DNA from 3 places in the Arsenicicoccus dermatophilus genome. Region 3 is predicted to be linked to each of the others. Evidence: riboswitches for the same ligand, from Rfam matches in the RefSeq annotation. Region 3 holds a riboswitch; each other region holds the start of a gene.

Region 1 (6,500 bases), on a different contig from region 3:
ACGCGAGCCGTCCGCGCCCGGCCTCCTCGATCCCCTCCAGCCGGCCGTAGGTGAACGGGCTCCCCGTGCCGCTGGGCACGCATGCCGAGGTCGCGGATCGCCTCCTGGGTGATCACCGAGTCCTGGTGCTCGCCGAGCACCTCCGAGAGGGCAGCAGCGGACCTGGCGAGCTGCTTGGCCCGCAGCCCGAGGACCACGCCGGTGGACTCCGCGGCGTACCGCAGCCGCTTGGCGCCCTTGCGCACCTCGTGGAGGGCGTCCTCGGCGCGGGCCGGGTCGTCCTCGCGGGTGGCCTGCACCACCGCGCGGCGCATGCGGCGCCAGTCGCGGCCGAGGAGGCGGGGGACGACGAGCTGGGCCTTCTCCTGGGCGAGGGGAGTCGTGGGCGGGGTGGCGACCAGCTCGTCGAGGGCGTCGAGCAGCGCGTAGTAGCGCTCGTGCTCCAGGCCGCGCACCAGCCGAGCGTGAGCCCGCGCGTAGTCCTTGGCCATCTCGGCCTCGATCCGCTCGCTCACGGGGCCGAGGACCGCCTGGGCCGGCTGGGCCTCGACGAGGGCGAGCAGGCGCTCGCGCATCACCTCGCTGTCGCGGACCCCGCCCAGGGTCTCGGCGAGGACCTTGAGCTCCTCGCGCAGGTGGGTGGTGGTGTCCGGGTCGAGCAGCGGGCCGTACGTCGACAGCAGGGTCCGCAGCCGGCGCGACGCCACCCGCATCTGGTGCACGGCGTCGGGCGCGGACAGCCGGGCGCCCGCGTCCTCGGCCTTGAGCCGCTCCACGGTGGACTGCAGCGCCGCCATCATCACCTGGCCGGCCGTGGGCCTGTCGGGGACGGCGTGGATCGCGACCGGCCGCGGCGCGAGGGACCCCAGGGCCCGCACCAGCTTGGACGGGCCGCTCGCCGGGCGTGCGCCGGCGGCCAGCAGCACCCCCTCGACGGCGTCCAGCAGCGACAGGGGCCCGTCGACGAGCTCGACCTCCCACTCGCTCCAGGCGCTCGCGGTCAGGCCCTCTCGCAGCGGGGTCGCGGTGACCCGGTCGGCGCACACCTCGGCGAGGAAGGTGCGCTGCTCCCCGGCATACAGCTCGGCGGTGGTCCGCTGGTTGGTGAGCCGCACGACCGGGGTGATGTCGCGGCCCCGCGTGTGCGCGAGCACGTGGGGGAGCAACTCGGCCGGGACCTGCAGCCGCTGCAGGTCGAGCGAGCCGTCCTCGCGGGTCGGCTCCTCGCCGAGGGGGGCGTGCAGCTCCCGGCGGACGTCCTTGCGGGCCGGGAGCTTGAGGTGCCAGCCGGCGTCCTTGCCCCCGGTGCGGCGACGCAGCGTGATCCGGGCGCGGGCCAGCGCCAGGTCGGCGGTGTCGACGTAGATCGCGTCCAGCTCCTCGGCGGGACGCACCTCGACGTGATCCACCCCCGGGAGCGTCACCAGGCTGGGCAGCTCGGCCCCGCCGGCCACGTCGTACTTGCGCTCGATCTCCTGATGCTCCGTTGCAGTCACCGTCCCATTGTCCCCGAAGGGCGGGCGCGGCGCCGACCGTGCCGCCAGCGGCTGCGGGCCCCGTCGCCGCGTCGGTGGGAGCATGGCCTCATGGCCGCGCCCCTGCCCGAGATCCCCCGGTCCTACCGCTCCCTGCCCGGGTGGGCGACCCTCGACGACGACGCGCGGGCGATCTTCGAGGCCCGGCTGGCGACCCTGTGGGCCGACGTGGTGCGCCCGGTCCAGGGCTTGTACGGCGCAACGGTGGGTGAGGACACCGCTGCGCAGGTCGCCGCCGACCCTGCCCTGGACCAGGTCCTCGACCGCCTCGTGACCGTCGCCGCGCGAGCCTTCGCCGGACGACCGCAGGACCTGCACCTGCTCGACCAGCGCCGACTCTCCCAGCCCGACTGGTTCCAGCGGCCCGAGACGATCGGCTACGTCTGCTACACCGACCGCTTTGCCGGGACCTTCGCACAGCTGCCCGACCGGCTCGACCACCTCGCCGAGCTCGGCGTGACGATGCTGCACCTGATGCCGGTGCTGCTGCCGCGCGAGGGCGCCGACGACGGGGGCTACGCGGTCGCGGACTACCGGCGGACCGACCCGCGGCTCGGCAGCTTCGCCGAGCTGACCGCCCTCGCGAGCACGCTGCGCGCCCAGGGGATCTCGCTGGTCGTGGACCTGGTCTGCAACCACACCGCGCGGGAGCACCCCTGGGCGCGGGCGGCGGTGACGGGCGACCCCGAGGCCCGCGCGATGTACCACTTCTATCCCGACCGGACCATGCCCGACCGGTGGGAGCAGACGCTGCCCGAGGTCTTCCCCGACTTCGCGCCCGGCAGCTTCACCTGGGTGGAGGAGGCGCGGTCCTGGGTGTGGACGACCTTCAACGACTACCAGTGGGACCTGGACTACGCGAACCCCCGCGTGCTCGAGGAGATGCTCGACGTCGTCTGCCACCTCGGCAACGCCGGCGTCGAGGTCGTCCGCCTCGACGCCGTCGCCTTCCTGTGGAAGCGGCTCGGCACCAGCTGCCAGAACCAGCCCGAGGCACACCTGGTGCTGCAGGCCTTCCGTGCGCTCACCCGCCTGGCGATGCCCGGCGTGCTGCTGCTCGCCGAGGCCATCGTCGCGCCCGAGGACCTGGCGCCCTACCTCGGCCAGGGGGAGGCGACCGGCAAGGAGTGCGAGCTCGCCTACCACAACGTCTACATGGTCGCGCTGTGGTCGGCGCTCGCCGAAGGCTCCGCCCGACTGCTCACCCACACCGTGCGGGCGATGCCGCCGCTGCCGCCCACCGCCGCGTGGCTGGGCTACGTGCGGCTCCACGACGACATCGGGTGGGCGGTCAGCGACGAGCACGCCGCCGCGGTGGGCCTGTCCGGGCCGGCCCACCGCGCGTTCCTGTCGGACTTCTACTCCGGCGCGCATCCCGGGTCGTGGGCCGTCGGCGAGGTCTTCCAGGCCAACCCCGCCACCGGGGACCGCCGGATCAGCGGGTCCCTCGCGTCCCTCGCCGGTCTCGAGCAGGCTCGCCGGCTCGCGGGTGCCGAGCGGGAGCGGGCGGAGCTCCTCGGCATACGCCGGATCCTGCTGCTGCAGGGGCTCGTCCTGGCGCTCGGCGGCGTGCCGCTGATCTACATGGGGGACGAGATCGGGATGATCAACGACCGGTCGTACGTCGAGGACCCGGCGCACGCGGACGACAACCGCTGGCTGCACCGGCCGCGCATGGACTGGACGGCGGCGCAGCAGCGGCACGAGGCGGGCACGGTGCCGGCGCGGGTCTTCGAGGGGCTGCAGGCGCTCGTCGCCGCGCGGAAGTCCTTGCCGCAGCTGCACGCCCAGCAGGCCATCGACGCGGTGCCGCTGGACAACCCCCACGTCTTCGCGCTGTGGCGGACGGGCCCGCGCGGGCACTGCCTGGTGCTCGCCAACCTCACCGCCGAGCCGCAGCACGCGTCGATCCACGGGTTCGCGGGCTTCGGGCCGCTCTCGGGGCTGCAGGACGCGCTGACCGGCGAGGACGTCTGGTGGGACCTCACCCTCGACCCCTACCAGCAGCGCTGGATCGTCCCTGCCGGCGGCGGTCGGGCCGGCCGGGGTTGGTCGAGCAGGCGGATCCGACCGACCCAGGGAGGTCTGCTGCCGTGAGCGGGCCGGGGGCGGTCATCGCGGGAACCGCAACCGGCGGAACGCGTCCCGACGAGCCCCCTCCGCGCCGCCTGGATAGGTTGGGCCGCACTGGTCCGGCACACCCTCGGGCGCGCCGGGGCAAGAGGGAACCCGGTGCGAGTCCGGGACTGCGCCGGGGGCAGCCGCCCGCGGTGCAGCGGTGAGCGGGAACGACCGCGCCACACGCACTGAGCGGTCGGCTCGGGAAGCGGCGCCTAGGCCCGCGTGCAGGTCAGCCTGCCGCGCGACGCCCGCGAGTCCGAAGACCTGCCAGCGCGGCGACCCACCCGGGTCGTCGGACCCGACTCGGTCTGGAGGACCCATGCCCACCATGCTGTCGATGCGCGTCTCCCACTACGACGCCGCCGGCGCCCAGCGCCTGCGCGACGACCTCACCCACCTCGAGGAGGCCGCCCGGTCGGCCGACGCCACCGTGCCGTGGCTCGCCCGGCGCGAGGGCGACGAGAGCTTCCGGCTGGTGACGGTGAGCCTGGACGGCCGGCTGGCCGGGTATGCCGCCGGCACGCTGCGCGGCGACCACGTCGAGCTGCAGCGCCTGCTCACGGTGCCCGCCGCCGAGCACGCCGAGCCCGGGCTGACCCAGACCCTCGTCGACGTGATCATCGAGCTCTTTGCGCTGCGCCACCCCAAGGTCTCGCTGGCCTCCGACTCGCGCGCCCTCGGCCACCTGATGCACGTCGGCTGGCGCCCGGTCGTCGCCGAGGACCTCGCCGACGGGCAGATCATGGTGGAGCACATCGGCGTGCACCGCCACGGCTGATCCCGCGACCCGACGGGCCGTCCTTGCGGGGCGGCCCGTCGTGCGTCGTTCGGGCCCCTCCTGACGCACCGGAAGATACGCTCGGTGATCGACCGTGACTCTTGTCCTGGAGGGTGTATGCCGATCAACCAGCAGTCCGTGAACAACGCCGCCTCGGGCACCCTGATGGTGTCGAGCCTGGTCTCGGCGTGGCAGGCCTTCCGCCGCAAGGACTACGCCACCGCGGCGGCCGTGGCCGTGCCGAGCGGCATCGCGCTGTGGCGCATGGTCAGCTCGCGCGCCCGCCGCTGACCGCACGCCGGGACGTGGTCGCCGTCCCGTCCCGCCATACGCCTCGCGCCCGGCACCCCGCTCCCGTCCCACCCGGCGCGGGGGAGGTCAGCGTGGGGTGAGCCGCTCGGTCAGGGGGTGGTGCTGGTGGTCGCCGGCGTGGGCGAGGAGCTCGGGTCGGGGGCGTCCGCCACGACGGTCGCCAGCGTCAGCGGCGCGTCGGCGCGGCACACCCGTCCGGCGGAGGGCTGGGGCGCCTGGATCGAGCGACCGTTGACGGCGCGGACGTCGTCGTAGACCGGCCGCCCCTCGAGCAGGTCCCGGTAGCTGTAGCGGGTGAGGGTCTCCAGGCGGCAGTCGGCGCCGTAGCTGAGGATGTCGAAGGCATAGGGCTGGCCGTTGAGCTCGGCGCCCGCGGGGTCCTGGCTGTAGTGCGCGACGACCCCGCCCCCGGTGAAGGTGCCCAGCTGGATCCGGTTGCCGCGCAGCGCAGCCGAGTGCATGTGGCCGTTGAGGCGCACCCGGGCGGCGGGGAAGGCGTCCGCGGCATAGGGCTCGTGCGCCACGAGCAGGTCCAGACCGCGACGGAGGTCGGTGGCGACGGCGGCCGAGGCGGTCGGGTCCGGGGAGGCGCCCGGCGTGGTCGCGGGCGGCGCCGCTGCAGACGCACCGCCCGAGGTGGTCGCCCCCGAGGCGGCCGCACCCGACGACGTCGCCGCGCCCGGTGCGGTCTCCCCAGCCGCCGGTGCCGGCGTCCCGGCTCGCGTCGTGCTCGCGACCGGCGCGACCCGCCCCGACCGCACCTGCTCCATCGCGCGGTCGAAGCGCCGCGCGGCCGCCACCTGCCCCGCCGTGTCGCCGCCCTCGTCGCCGAACCACCGCGGGTCGTTGAAGCCCGCGACCTGCAGGCCCCCGATCGTGGCGACGGTGTACGTCCCCGCGGTCGGCTCCAGCAGGATCACGTTGGGGATCGTCGCCAGCCGTCGCAGGACCGACTCGTCGGTGGCCGCGCTCGCGTCGTGGTTGCCGCGCACGAAGACATAGGGGACGCCGAGGGAGGCGATCCCGGCATACATGCCCGCCGCCTCGCCCTCCTGCGCGTGCCCGAAGTTGAGCAGGTCACCGGTGTCGACGACCGCGGTGATGCCCTCGGTCTGCACGATCTGCCGCATCAGAGGATAGGCGTTGGCGCCGTGGATGTCGCTGACCAGCAGCAGCTTCACGGCGGCCGGGCGGGCTAGGTCCGGCGGGACGAAGTGCTCCTGCAGCGCGGCGGACAGAGCGAGCATGTTCTTGACGTAGGGCTCGGCCTGGGCGGAGCGGGCCTGCACGTCGGACAGGATCCGGGTGTTGGACCGCACGTAGCCGAGCAGCCCGTCGGCCTGCACGGTCTCCAGCCGGTCGGGTCGGAAGGTCGCCCACGCCGACCCGCCCGTCCCGGCGAGCGCGACGACGGCGGCGAGCGCGGGGACCGGAGCGGACCGTCGCCACGGGCGCAGGCCGGCCTCGGCGGATCGCCAGTGCCGCAGGGCGAAGGCGGCCAGCGCGCAGGTGAGCAGCACCCCGGCGGCATACTTCCCGGCGAGGGACGACGCCCCGGAGCTGATGGCGGCGTCGATCTCGGCGGCGCCGGGCTTGAGCGCCGACACGGACAGGTCCTTGGTGGCGAGGACGGCGGTGATCCGGTCGCGGACGCGGGCGTCGGCGCTGACCCCGGGCGCGGGCAGCGGACCGTCGAAGCGCAGGTCGAGGTTGCCGAACAGGGTCGGGGCGTGGACCGACGACAGCTGGTCGGG
Region 2 (6,500 bases), on a different contig from region 3:
ATCGAGGAGGACATGGCCTTCGGCAACATCGCCCTCGACCTGCTCGGCCAGGCCCGCTCGCTGCTGACCTACGCCGGCCAGGTGGACGGCACCGGGCGCACCGAGGACGACCTGGCCTACCTGCGCGACGAGCGGGAGTTCCGCTCGGTCCACCTGGTCGAGATCGAGTGCGGCGACTTCGCCGTGGAGATGGCCCGGCTGCTGTGGTTCGCCACGACCCGCCTGGCGATCATGCAGCGCCTCACCTCCTCGACCGACGAGACGCTGCGCGGCGTCGCGGAGAAGGCCGTCAAGGAGCTGGCCTACCACCGCGACCACGCGCGCACCTGGGTGGTCCGGCTCGGCGACGGGACCGAGGAGTCCCACCGCCGCATGCAGGCCGGCCTCCAGGCCGTGGAGCCCTACGTCGCCGAGCTGTTCGACGACTCCGCGGCCGAGACGGCGGTGGCCGTGGCCGGACTCGGCGTGCGGCCCGGCGAGGTCGAGGACGAGGTCCGGACCTATGTCGGGGAGGTGCTCGCCGAGGCCACCCTGACCCCCGCCGAGCCGTCGCGCTGGCGCTCTCGCGACGGGCGCCGCGGCATCCACGCCCGCCCCATGGGTTATCTGCTCGCCGAGATGCAGCACATCGCGCGCTCGCACCCCGGCGCCACCTGGTGACCACGGTGGCGGCGGTGGCCGACGCCATCCGCGCCATCCCGGACCCGGAGATCCCGGTCATCACCATCGACGACCTCGGGATCGTCCGGTCCGTCGACGTGGACGAGGCCGCCGGCGTCGTGCGCGTCGTCATCAGCCCGACCTACAGCGGCTGCCCGGCCATGGGCCTGATCGAGGATCTCGTCCGCCACGAGGCCCGCAAGGGAGGGCTCGCGGCCGAGGTCACCACCCAGCTGTCGCCCGCCTGGACGACGGACTGGATGAGCCGACGCGGCCGGGAGCGGCTGCGCGAGTTCGGGATCGCCCCGCCCACCGTCGGGGCCGCGCAGGCGGCCACCGGCCCGGTGCCGGTGACGTTGTCCCGCCACCAGGTGTCCTGCCCGCACTGCGGCAGCGACCGGACGACCGAGGTGGCCCGCTTCGGGTCCACCGCGTGCAAGGCGTTGCGCCGCTGCGATGCCTGCCGCGAGCCCTTCGACGAGTTCAAGGTGATCTGACAGATGGCTCTGCTGAGCAAGCCCGCCCGCCCGCGCCCGCAGTTCCACCCGCTCACGGTGGCGCACGTGGAGCGGCTCACCGACGATGCCGCAGCGATCAGCTTCGCCGTGCCCGAGGAGCTGCGCGAGACCTTCGCCTTCGAGCCGGGCCAGCACCTGACCCTGCGTCGCGAGGTCGACGGTGGCGAGCAGCGCCGGTCCTACTCGATCTGCCTGTCGCGCCGCACCGCGGGGGAGGCGGGCCGGCTGCGGGTGGCCGTGGGCCGGGTCCCCGGCGGCGCCCTCTCGCCCTGGCTGATCGACGAGGTCGCGGCGGGCGACGTGCTGGAGGTCATGCCGCCGACCGGGTCCTTCGTGGTCCCCACCGACCCGACCCGGGGCCGACACCACTGCGCCATCGCCGCCGGGTCCGGGATCACCCCGATCCTGTCGCTGCTGACCACCGCGCTCGAGGAGGAGCCGGACAGCCGTGTCACCCTGATGTTCGGCAACCGCTCGACCAGCACGATCATGTTCCTCGAGGAGCTCGAGGACCTCAAGAACCGCTACCGCGAGCGCTTCCAGCTGATGCACCTGCTCTCCCGCGAGGCTCGCGACGTGGAGCTGTTCAGCGGGCGGCTGGACGAGCCTCGGCTGCGCCGCATCCTGGAGACCCTCGTGCCGGTCGACTCGGTCGACGAGTGGTACCTCTGCGGGCCCTTCTCCATGGTCGAGAACGCCCGCGAGGTGCTGGCCGGCGAGGGCGTCGCCACGGACCACGTGCACTACGAGGTCTTCCACGTCGACGACGAGCCCCGCGCCGCCCAGGACCCGGGCGAGGGCGCCGACCCCGCGACGGCGAGCGTGCTGGCGCGCGTCACCGTCAACCTCGACGGCCGCACCACCGACGTGGTGATGACGGACGCCGCGGAGACGATCCTGGCCGCGACCCTGCGAGCCCGGCCGGACGCGCCATACTCCTGCACGGGCGGGGTCTGCGGGACCTGCCGCGCGCGGGTGGTCGAGGGGGAGGTGCGGATGGACCGCAACTACGCCCTCGAGCCTGACGAGGTCGCTGCCGGCATCGTGCTGGCCTGCCAGGCCCACCCGCTCACCGAGACCGTCAGCCTGGACTACGACGCCTGAAGGGGCGGCGGCCCTGGGCTGCCGGGGCGCACGAGGGAGCCGAGCATGAGGGGTGCACGACGCACCACGGTCGCGAGAGCCTGCGCGCTCGCCATCGTCGGCACGCTCACGCTGGGGGGATGCACGGGCGAGCCCCTGGAGCTCCCGCCGACCCCCTCCGGCGTCGCCCCGCGGACCCCGGCGCCGTCGGGCAGCCCACCCACGCCGTCCCCCGCCCGCACCGTGCCTCCCGGCGGCCCGCAGCCGGTCCCCACGATGCCGGGAGGTGACGGCCCGCAGGCCGCTCCGGGCGAGGCCGAGGCGGTGTTGGACCAGGTGTCCCGCTTCGTCGCCGCGGCGACGAGCCTGCACGCGGTCGGCACCCTCAACCACGGCGGGGTCCCGATGACCTTCGACCTCGCAGGCACCCGCGACGGGCTGATTCTGGCGGGCACGGTGTCGGTCGGCACCCAGCCGCCCGTCGAGATCCGTCGCATCGACGGAGTGACCTACGTCCGCTCCCCGCGCACCACCGCGACGGCCCGCGGTCGGTTCGTGCGGATGTCCAGCGGGCCGGCGACCCAGCTCGGCATCCTCGGGGTGGGCAGCCTCGTCGACGCGGTCCAGCGCCTGACCGGCCACCGCGTGCCGATGCGGATGACCTCGGTCTCCTACGCCGGCCGGCGCGCCCAGGAGCTCGCCCTCGGACGGGTCACCACCCTCGTGGTCGCGGCGGACGGCAGCGGCCGGCTGCTCAAGGTGCAGACGACGGCGGGACCGGACGCGGGGAGCATCGAGTTCGACCGTTGGGACGAGCGGATCGCGGTCGCCACGCCCCGGCGCTCGCAGGTCACGCGGCTCCCCGGGGGCTAGGCCCGAGGGTCGACCGCGGTCAGGCCGAGGACGGCAGGTCCAGGGCGGTAGGGGGCCGGGTCAGGCCGGGAGCTCGGGCGCCGGGGTGCCCAGGTCCGACCCGGTCGCGGTGGTGACGCCCCGACGGGCGCGGTAGAGCACGTGGTGGCGCAGCACGTCGTCGGCCGCGACGAGCGGGTGCTCGAAGTCGTCGGCGAGGTGGTGCGTCATGCCGAGCCGTTGCATGACCGCGCGGGACCGCAGGTTGATCGAGGAGGTGAGGGAGACCACCTCGTCGAGCCCCAGGACCTCGAAGGCGACGCGCAGCGCCTCGGTCGCCCCCTCGGTGGCATAGCCGTGACCCCACGCGGGCCGGGCCAGCCGCCAGCCGATCTCGACGCAGGGCATGAAGTGCGCGGCGAACCGGGGCTGGTCGAGCCCGACGAAGCCGATGAAGGGCTCGCCACCGACCACCTCGACCGCCCACAGGCCCCATCCCTGGGTGTGGACGTGCCGGTCGCAGCGGTCCGCGAGGTCGTCGCTCTCCTTCCGGGACAGGGGTGCGGGGAAGCAGGCCATCACCTCGGGGTCGGCGTTGAGCGCCGCGAACGGCGCCCGGTCGTCGGGCCGCCAGGGGCGCAGGAGGAGGCGTTCGGTGCGCAGCTCCAGCGGGGGGTGCACCGGCGGGACGAGGATGGCATCCGTCGCGGACATGGGACGAGCGTAGGGGTGGACCGGTCAGCAGCACCGGGCGACACCCATCACACCAGTGATAACCATTCTCATTTCGGTGCGCTGTGGCATACTCCGAAGGGTCATCCCGAGGGTGCGCAGGAAGCCGGTGAGAGTCCGGCGCGGTCGCGCCACTGTGAGCGCGGGTGTCTGCCCCGCGCCAGCCAGAGACTGCCCCCTCGGCCATCTCCACCGGGACGCGTCATCCCCCCCAGAAGGAGTGCCCATGCACATCACCGAGGGCTATCTGCCCCCGCTGCAGGCCGCGGCCTGGACCGCGATCGCCGCCCCCTTCGTCGTCCACGGCGGCCGTCAGGTCGTCCGCGAGGTCCGCGAGACTCCCGAGAACCGTCTGCTGCTCGGGGCCGCGGGTGCCTTCACCTTCGTGCTGTCGGCGATCAAGCTGCCCTCGATGACGGGCTCGTCCAGCCATCCCACCGGCACCGGCCTCGGGGCCGTGCTGTTCCGCCCGCCCGTCATGGCCTTCCTCGGCGGGATCGTGCTGATCTTCCAGGCTCTCCTGCTCGCCCACGGCGGGATCACGACCTGGGGCGCCAACGTCATGAGCATGGCCGTCGTCGGCCCCTGGGTGGGTTATGGGGCGTATGCCGCAGCCCGGCGGCTGGGGGCCCCGCAGCTGGTGGGGGTCTTCCTCGCCATGGCCCTCGCCGACCTGTCGACCTACTGCACCACCTCGCTGCAGCTGGCGCTGGCGCACCCGGACCACGCCACCGGGGTCCTCGGCGCCCTGGGCAAGTTCCTCTCCATCTTCGCCGTCACCCAGGTCCCGCTGGCGCTGGCGGAGGGCTTCCTCGGGGTCCTGGTGTTCCGGGTCCTGGCCGACGCCGCCCGCCCCGAGCTCACCCGCCTCGGGGTCCTCGCCGAGGGCCGCGGACGCGCGGCCGCGCAGCAGCCGGAGGTGGTCGCATGACCCGGGCACGGTGGATCACCCTCGGATGCGTCCTGGCCCTGGTCGTGCTCTTCGCGCTGCCGTTCGTCGTCGCCGGGGGCGGCGCCGCGGACGGCGAGCGCTTCGGCGGGACCGACTCGGCCGCCACGGCCGCGATCGACGCCTCCGACCCCGGCTACCGGCCGTGGTTCCACAGCATCTTCGAGCCGTCGAGCAGCGAGGTGGAGTCGGGGCTGTTCGCCATGCAGGCGGCGATCGGGGCCGGTGCGCTCGGCTACGTCGTCGGCCGCCTGCACGGCCGCCGCGACCGCACCCACCAGGCCACCGGGTCGGGCTCGACCCGGTCGCTCCCGACGGGCGGCGCCCCCGCGGACTCCCTGCCGACGTGCTCCGAGACCGGCGGCCGGAGCTGACGTGTCCGGCGGCCTGGCGATCGACGACGCGGCCTGGGCGGGGGCCTGGCGCCCCCGCGCGGTGGCGGACAAGGCGCTGCTCGGCCTGGGGCTGATGGCCGTGGCGCTGGTGCTGCCCCCCTGGCCGGGGTCCGTGCTCGTCGCCGTCGCCAGCCTGGTGGTGCTCCTCCTCGGGGCGCGGGTCCCGGCGGGTCTGGTCGCCCGGGCCATGCGGGCGCCGCTCGCGTTCATCGTGCTCAGCGGGCTCTCGGTGGCGGTGAGCCTCGGTGCGCCGCAGGCGGACCCGGCATACCTGCGCCTGGGCTGGCTGGCCGTCACCCACCGCGGGGTGGCCGAGGCGGCCGGGCTGACCGCGCACGCGGTGGCCGGGACCCTGGCCGTGCTCGTGCTCGCGGCCACGACCCCGGTCGTGGACCTGCTGACGGCGCTGCGTCGGTTGCGGATGCCCGACGCGTGCGTGGAGGTGGCCTCGTTGACCTACCGCATCCTCTTCGTCCTCCTGGAGGCCCAGGGTCAGATCCGGGAGGCACAGGCGGGGCGCCTCGGCTACCAGGGGTGGCGCACCTCCCTGCGCTCGGCGGGGATGCTCACCGCGGCGGTCCTCACCCGCTCGTGGGACCGGGCCAGGAGGTTGGAGGAAGGGCTCGCGGGTCGCGGCTACGAGACGGCCCTGCTCACCCTGCCCCGCACCGAGCGGCACTCCCCGGCCTTCGTGGCCGGCACGCTGCTGCTGCTCGCCACCGTGTCGGCCTCGTCCTGGGCGCTGGGGGCCCGATGAGCCACCGCGGACCCGGCTGCGACCACGGCCGGCGCGACCCCGAGGTCTACCGGCTCGTCGCCCGCGGGCTGCGGGCCGGCTATCCCGGCGGCCCGGAGGTGCTGCACGGCGCGGACCTGCAGGTGACGGGGGGTCGGCGGCTGGCGATCCTCGGCGCCAACGGGTCCGGCAAGACGACCCTGCTGCGCTGCCTGGCGGGCAGCCACCGGCCCGCGGCTGGCCAGGTGTATGTCGACGGCGAGGCGGTCGACTACTCGCGCAAGGGACTTCGGGCCCACCGGCAGCGCGTGCAGCTGGTGCTCCAGGACCCGGACGCGCAGCTGTTCAGCGCCGACGTGCGCCAGGACGTGTCCTTCGGGCCGATGAACCTCGGGCTGCCCGTCGAGCAGGTCCGTGAGCGCGTCGCGGAGGCCCTCACGCTCCTGGGGATCGAGCACCTCGCCGATCGGCCGACCCACCAGCTGTCGTATGGCGAGCGCAAGCGGGCCGCCACCGCCGGAGCCGTGGCCATGCGTCCGCAGCTGCTCCTGCTCGACGAGCCCACGGCCGGCCTG
Region 3 (6,500 bases):
GTGGTGAGAGCGTGCGCTTCCCGACTCCCGCGAAGAGAGTCTTCGTCAACGACGGCAACATGATCGCGATGGCGCTCGCCGTGGGCGCGCAGGACCAGCTGGTGGCCGTGACCAGCCTCCAGAAGGACACCCCCGTCCTGGAGCAGGTCTACGGCGACGCCGCGCGGCACCTGCCCGACACCGGCGCGGACTACCCGACGCTGGAGGGGGTCCTCGCCAAGCGTCCGGACGTGATGGTCGCGGGGTTCAACTACGGCTACAGCGAGTCGCGCAACCTCATGCCGGACCTGCTGCGGAGCAAGGGAGTCGCGGCCTACGTGCTGTCGGAGAGCTGCCGGCAGAAGGCCGGGGAGAAGGCGCGCGGCACGATGGACCCCTGGTCCGCGCTGCGGGCCGACCTGACCAACCTGGGTGCCATCACCGGTCATCGGGACCAGGCTCGCCGGGTCACCGACGACCTCGACGCCCGGCTGGCCGCCCTGCGCGCGGCACCGCAGGCGACGCGGCGGCCCGTCGTGCTCCTCTTCGACAGCGCCAAGGGCGCGGTCTTCACCAGCGGACGGTATGGCGGCCCCCAGGGCATCATCGACGCGGCCGGCGCGGCGAACCTCGCCGCGGACGTGGCGGACACGTGGACCACCGTCTCGTGGGAGAAGGTGGCGACGGCTAAGCCCGACTTCATCGCCTTCGTGCACTACGGGCAGCAGACGATGGCGGACAAGATCGCCCAGCTGGAGGCCAACCCCGCCACCCGAGACCTGCCCGCCGTCCAGGAGAAGCGCTACCTGAACCTGCCCTACGCGGCGTGGACGAGCAGCCCGCTGAACGTCGACGCGGCCGAGAACCTCCGCAAGGCCCTGGAGGAGGCGTCCCTGCTGCCTGCCTCCCAGATCACGCCCCGGCACGACCTGCACACGGGCTGACCTGCGACGACGACCGCCCCGGTGGGGGGCCTGCAGCGGGCCGACGGAGATGCGATACGTTGGCGGTGCTGGTCCTCCCGTCCTCGGTCGGGAGGGGAAAGAGGGAACCCGGTGCGAGTCCGGGACTGCCCCGCAGCGGTGAGTGGGAACGACATCGTCATACGCACTGGGACGACCACCTGGGAAGCGACGGTGAAGGACTTCGCGACGTGAGTCGCGGTGAGCCGCAAGGCTCGACGCCCACGAGTCCGAAGACCTGCCAGTGTGCCGCGTCAGCGGTTCGCCCGTGTCCGCGCCTCGAGGGAAGGCCAGGACACCCTGCCCGGCAGGCGTCGTCCCGTCGGCAGCGGCGTCCTCGGTGCACCTCGGGCTCATTGCTGGGAGGTCACCTCCATGAACACCCTTCCCTTGCCTTCGCCCCGCCCGGGCATCCGCTTCGTGCTGTACCCGGGCCACGAGGCCCTGCACATCACCGACGAGCTGCAGCACCTGGAGCTCGTCGGGGCCCGCGTCCCCTTCCGCACGGGGGGCGACAACCCCGACTGCTCGTCCTGGCTCGAGTCCTGCACCGCCGAGAGCGGGTTCCGGCTGGTGACCATGAGCATGGACGGCCTGCTCGTCGGGTTCGCCGCAGGGGTCGTGGCCGAGGGGCTGGTCGACCTGCGGCACCTGGTCATCGCCTCGACGGTGCGCACCCGTCACCCGGACCTCGTCGGACTCCTCGTCGAGGTGTTCGTCGACTCGGCGGAGCAGCCCTGGGCCGACGTGCTGATCCCGCGCGCCTGCCCCGCCCTCGGCCACCTGCTGCAGGCGGGCTGGTGCCCCAGCCTGCGGACCGGCCCCGCCGTCGCCGCCTCGGGCGACCTCGGGGAGTCCCTGCGGCTCACCGCGGCGGCCGGCCGATGAGCGGCGCCGCACCGGACACGGAGACGGTCGTCCCGCCCGAGATCGGGCTCGCCGAGGGCTTCGAGGTCCTCGACCGGGCGGCCTGGGCAGCGATGGCGGCCGACGTCCTGAACAAGCGCCGTCCGCCGGACCGCCGGCTGACCGGCGAGCAGGCCGAGGTGAGGCTGCGCACCACCACCCTCAGCGGGATCGCCATCGACGCGCTCTACACCCGGCCGCAGGAGGCGCGGCCCCTCGGCCGACCGGGGGTGATGCCCTTCGTGCGAGGGTCCTCGGTGCGCAGCGGCGCCGTCGACGCCTGGCAGGTGCGCCAGTGGCACGACGACCCCGATCTCGCGCGGGGGCATCGAGCCGTGCTGACCGACCTGGAGCGCGGCGCGACCGCGCTGTGGCTGCAGCTCGGGGCCGACGCGATCGCCATCGACGACCTGGGATCGATGCTCGACGGTGTCCTGCTCGACCTGGCACCCGTCTGCGTCAGCAGCCACGACGACCAGATCGGCGCCGCCCGCGCCCTGATGGCGCTCTGGGCGCGGGCCGGGCTCGAGGGCTTCACCGTGCAGGGAGCCCTGGGGGTCGACCGGCTCGGTGCCGTCGCGCTCGGGCAGGGCGCCCCGCCGCGCACCGAGGTGCTCCGGCTCGTGCGTGACTGCCTCGGGAGCTATCCCTCCGTCCGCTCCCTCACCGTGGACGCGACGATCCACCACGAGGCCGGTGGCGGGGAGGTCGAGGAGCTGGCCTGCGCGGTCGCGACCGGGGTGGCCTACCTGCGCGGGCTGGAGGAGTTCGGGGTCTCGGTGACGCAGACCTTCTCCCAGATCGAGTTCCGGGTGGCGGCGACGGCGGACCAGTTCCTGACCATCGCCAAGCTGCGCGCCCTGCGGCGGATGTGGGCCCGGGTCGGCGAGGTGAGCGGCGTCCCCGACGTCCAGCGGGGAGCGCGCCAGCACGCCGTCACGACCCGGCGGATGCTCACGCGGGACGACCCCTGGGTCAACATCCTGCGCACCACGACCGCCTGCTTCGGTGCGGCGGTCGGCGGTGCCGAGGCGATCACCGTGCTGCCCTACGACACGATCCACGGGCTCCCGGTCGAGTCCTCGCGTCGCATCGCGCGCAACACCCAGGTCCTCCTGGCGGAGGAGTCCAACCTGGGCCGGGTCACCGATCCGGCCGGGGGCGGATGGTATGTCGAGGCGCTCACCGACGCCCTCTGCGAACGGGCCTGGGCGTGGTTCCAGCTGCTCGACGCCGACGGCGGCATGGAGGCCGCGCTGCGTGACGGTCGGGTCGTCGACCGGATCGCCGAGGTGCGCGACGAGCGCGACCGGCGTCTGGCCACCCGCAGGCTGCCGCTCACCGGGGTCAGCATGTTCCCCGCCGCGACCGAGACGCCGGTCGACCGGGAGCCCCGGGTGGTCCTCGCACCGGCCACCACCCCGATCCTGCCGCCCACCCGCGACGCCGAGGTCTTCGAGCGGCTGCGGGACCGGGCGACGGCCGCGGCCGCGCAGGGATCGCCCGCCACGGTCCTGCTCGCCTGCCTGGGCACCCGTCGCGACTTCGGACCCCGCGAGACCTTCACCAGCAACCTCCTGCACGTGGCGGGCATCGACACCCCGCTGTGCGAGGGGGGAACGCCGGAGCAGGTCGCGGCGCGCCTGCGAGAGGTCGGGGCGCAGGTCGCGGTCCTGTGCTCCTCCGCGGGCGTCTACGCCGACCAGGGCGTCGCGGTCGCCGAGGCCCTGCGTGCCGCCGGCGTCCGTGAGGTGCTGATCGCCGGCCGACGCACCGAGCTCGGCCCCGAGGCGCCACCAGGCGCCGTCGACGGCGAGCTCTTCGACGGCATGGACGTCGTCACCTTCCTGTCCACCCTCCTCGACACCCTGGGGGCCCCGGCATGAGCACGATCCCGTCCTTCTCCGCCGTGCCGCTCGGCGACGGCGCGCCTCCGCCCGGCTCCACCGAGCAGTGGGAGCGGCTGGTCGCCATGACCGGGGGCTGCTCCCACGGGTGGCAGACCCCCGAGCACATCCTGGTCCCTCCGCTCTACACGGAGGAGGACCTGGTCGGCCTGGACTTCCTCGACACCACTCCGGGGGCCCCGCCCTTCCTGCGCGGCCCCTACGCCACGATGTACGCCAGCCAGCCGTGGACCGTCCGGCAGTACGCCGGGTTCTCCACCGCGGAGGAGTCCAACGCGTTCTACCGCCGCAACCTCGCGGCCGGGCAGAAGGGCCTTTCCGTGGCCTTCGACCTGGCCACGCACCGCGGCTACGACTCCGACCACCCCCGGGTGGAGGGCGACGTGGGTATGGCGGGCGTCGCGATCGACTCGATCTACGACATGCGGCAGCTCTTCGACGGCATACCGCTGGACCGGATGAGCGTCTCGATGACCATGAACGGCGCCGTGCTGCCGGTGCTGGCGCTGTACGTCGTCGCCGCCGAGGAGCAGGGGGTGCGGCCGGAGCAGCTGTCGGGGACCATCCAGAACGACATCCTCAAGGAGTTCATGGTCCGCAACACGTACATCTACCCGCCGGCGCCGTCGATGCGGATCATCTCCGACATCTTCGCCTTCACCTCCGAGCACATGCCGCGGTTCAACTCGATCTCCATCTCCGGCTACCACATGCAGGAGGCGGGGGCCACGGCCGACATCGAGATGGCGTACACGCTGGCCGACGGGGTGGAGTACCTGCGCGCCGGCGAGGCCGTCGGTCTGGACGTCGACCGGTTCGCGCCGCGGCTGTCGTTCTTCTGGGCGATCGGGATGAACTTCTTCATGGAGGTCGCCAAGATGCGCGCGGCCCGGCTCCTGTGGGCCCGCCTCGTGCGTGACTTCGACCCCAAGAACCCCAAGTCGATGTCCCTGCGGACGCACTCGCAGACGTCGGGCTGGTCGCTCACGGCGCAGGACGTCTACAACAACGTCGTGCGCACCTGCGTGGAGGCGATGGGCGCGACGCAGGGACACACCCAGTCGCTGCACACGAACGCCCTCGACGAGGCGATCGCGCTGCCGACCGACTTCTCCGCCCGCATCGCCCGCAACACCCAGCTGTTCCTGCAGCAGGAGTCCGGGACCTGCCGGGTGATCGACCCCTGGGCCGGGTCGGCGTACGTCGAGAAGCTCACCCACGACCTGGCCCGGCGTGCCTGGGGGCTGATCCAGGAGGTCGAGGACGCGGGCGGTATGGCGAAGGCCATCGAGGCCGGCATCCCCAAGATGCGCATCGAGGAGGCCGCGGCCCGCACGCAGGCCCGGATCGACTCCGGCCGCCAACCGGTCATCGGGGTCAACAAGTACCTCGTGGACGGGGACGAGGGCATCGAGGTGCTCAAGGTCGACAACGCCTCCGTGCGCACCAGTCAGCTCGCCAAGCTCGATCGGCTGCGCGCCGAGCGGGATGAGGAGGCCTGCCGGGCCGCCCTCGACCGGCTGACCTGGGTCGCCGAGCACCCGGGCGAGAGCGGCAACCTGCTGGGCGCGTCGATCGACGCCGCCCGAGCCATGGCGACCGTGGGGGAGATCTCCGCTGCCCTGGAGCGGGTCTTCGGCCGCTACACCGCGGCGATCCGCACGATCTCGGGGGTCTACAGCAGCGAGACGGGAGGCTCGGCGGCCATGGCGGAGGCGCACGACCTGGTGAGCGAGTTCGAGAAGGCCGAGGGACGACGGCCCCGCATCCTCGTGGCCAAGATGGGCCAGGACGGCCACGACCGTGGCCAGAAGGTCATCTCGACGGCCTTCGCGGACCTGGGCTTCGACGTCGACGTGGGCCCGCTCTTCCAGACCCCCGCCGAGGTGGCCCGGCAGGCCGTGGACGCGGACGTGCACGTGGTCGGGGTCTCCTCGCTCGCCGCTGGGCACCTGACCCTGGTGCCCGCCCTGCGGGCGGAGCTCGACGCGATGGGACGCCAGGACCTGATGATCGTCGTCGGCGGGGTCATCCCGGCGCAGGACTTCGACGAGCTGCGGGAGAAGGGCGCCGACGCGATCTATCCGCCCGGGACGGTGATCCCGCGGGCCGCGTGCGGTCTGCTGCGGCAGCTCCTGGAGCACCACCACGGCATCACCGTGCCGGAGCGGCCGGAGGCCACCCCGGATGCATGAGGCCCTCTCCGTGGACCGGCTCGTCGAGGGGGTGCGCGCCCGGGACCGCTCCGTGGTCGCCCGCGCGCTCACCCTCGTCGAGTCCGCGCGAGCAGATCACCGCGAGCTCGCGCGGGACCTGCTGCGGGAGCTCGCTCCTGGGGCGGGTCGTGCGCGGCGGGTGGGGATCTCCGGGGTCCCGGGGGTGGGCAAGTCGACCTTCACCGACGCCTTGGGGACCAGGCTCGTCGAGCGCGGTCATCGGGTCGGGGTGCTGGCCGTCGACCCGTCGAGCTCGCGGACCGGCGGATCGATCCTCGGGGACCGGACCCGGATGGCGGCCCTCGCCGCCAGCGACGACGCCTACATCCGTCCCGCCCCGTCGGGCGGGCACCTGGGAGGTGTGGCCCGCGCGACACGGGAGTCGATGGTGGTGCTGGAGGCGGCCGGGTTCGACGTCGTCGTCGTCGAGACCGTGGGCGTGGGCCAGTCCGAGGTGGCGGTGTCCGGCATGGTCGACACCTTCCTCTTCCTGGCGCTGGCCCGCTCCGGCGACCAGCTCCAGGGCATCA

The links. Region 3 has a riboswitch for cobalamin ahead of MM438_RS14330 (hypothetical protein). Riboswitches for the same ligand answer to the same signal wherever they lie in the genome.
Region 1: another riboswitch for cobalamin. It lies ahead of MM438_RS14740 (hypothetical protein); the one in region 3 lies ahead of MM438_RS14330 (hypothetical protein).
Region 2: another riboswitch for cobalamin. It lies ahead of MM438_RS09965 (energy-coupling factor ABC transporter permease); the one in region 3 lies ahead of MM438_RS14330 (hypothetical protein).

The regions. Positions count from the first base shown of each region.
Region 1 is NZ_JAKZHU010000003.1:58,056-64,555, reverse strand. It holds gene MM438_RS14750 (CYTH and CHAD domain-containing protein) at 1-1,496, opposite strand, end outside; gene MM438_RS14745 (amylosucrase) at 1,587-3,632, shown strand; cobalamin riboswitch at 3,707-3,942, shown strand; gene MM438_RS14740 (hypothetical protein) at 3,976-4,434, shown strand; gene MM438_RS14735 (hypothetical protein) at 4,552-4,725, shown strand; gene MM438_RS14730 (metallophosphoesterase family protein) at 4,836-6,500, opposite strand, start outside.
Region 2 is NZ_JAKZHU010000001.1:2,167,636-2,174,135, reverse strand. It holds gene paaC (1,2-phenylacetyl-CoA epoxidase subunit PaaC) at 1-660, shown strand, start outside; gene paaD (1,2-phenylacetyl-CoA epoxidase subunit PaaD) at 675-1,157, shown strand; gene paaE (1,2-phenylacetyl-CoA epoxidase subunit PaaE) at 1,161-2,282, shown strand; gene MM438_RS09975 (hypothetical protein) at 2,328-3,134, shown strand; gene MM438_RS09970 (GNAT family N-acetyltransferase) at 3,195-3,827, opposite strand; cobalamin riboswitch at 3,909-4,039, shown strand; gene MM438_RS09965 (energy-coupling factor ABC transporter permease) at 4,072-4,776, shown strand; gene MM438_RS09960 (energy-coupling factor ABC transporter substrate-binding protein) at 4,773-5,168, shown strand; gene cbiQ (cobalt ECF transporter T component CbiQ) at 5,170-5,946, shown strand; gene MM438_RS09950 (energy-coupling factor ABC transporter ATP-binding protein) at 5,943-6,500, shown strand, end outside.
Region 3 is NZ_JAKZHU010000002.1:222,783-229,282, forward strand. It holds gene MM438_RS14325 (ABC transporter substrate-binding protein) at 1-923, shown strand, start outside; cobalamin riboswitch at 978-1,201, shown strand; gene MM438_RS14330 (hypothetical protein) at 1,317-1,829, shown strand; gene MM438_RS14335 (methylmalonyl-CoA mutase family protein) at 1,826-3,733, shown strand; gene scpA (methylmalonyl-CoA mutase) at 3,730-5,949, shown strand; gene meaB (methylmalonyl Co-A mutase-associated GTPase MeaB) at 5,942-6,500, shown strand, end outside.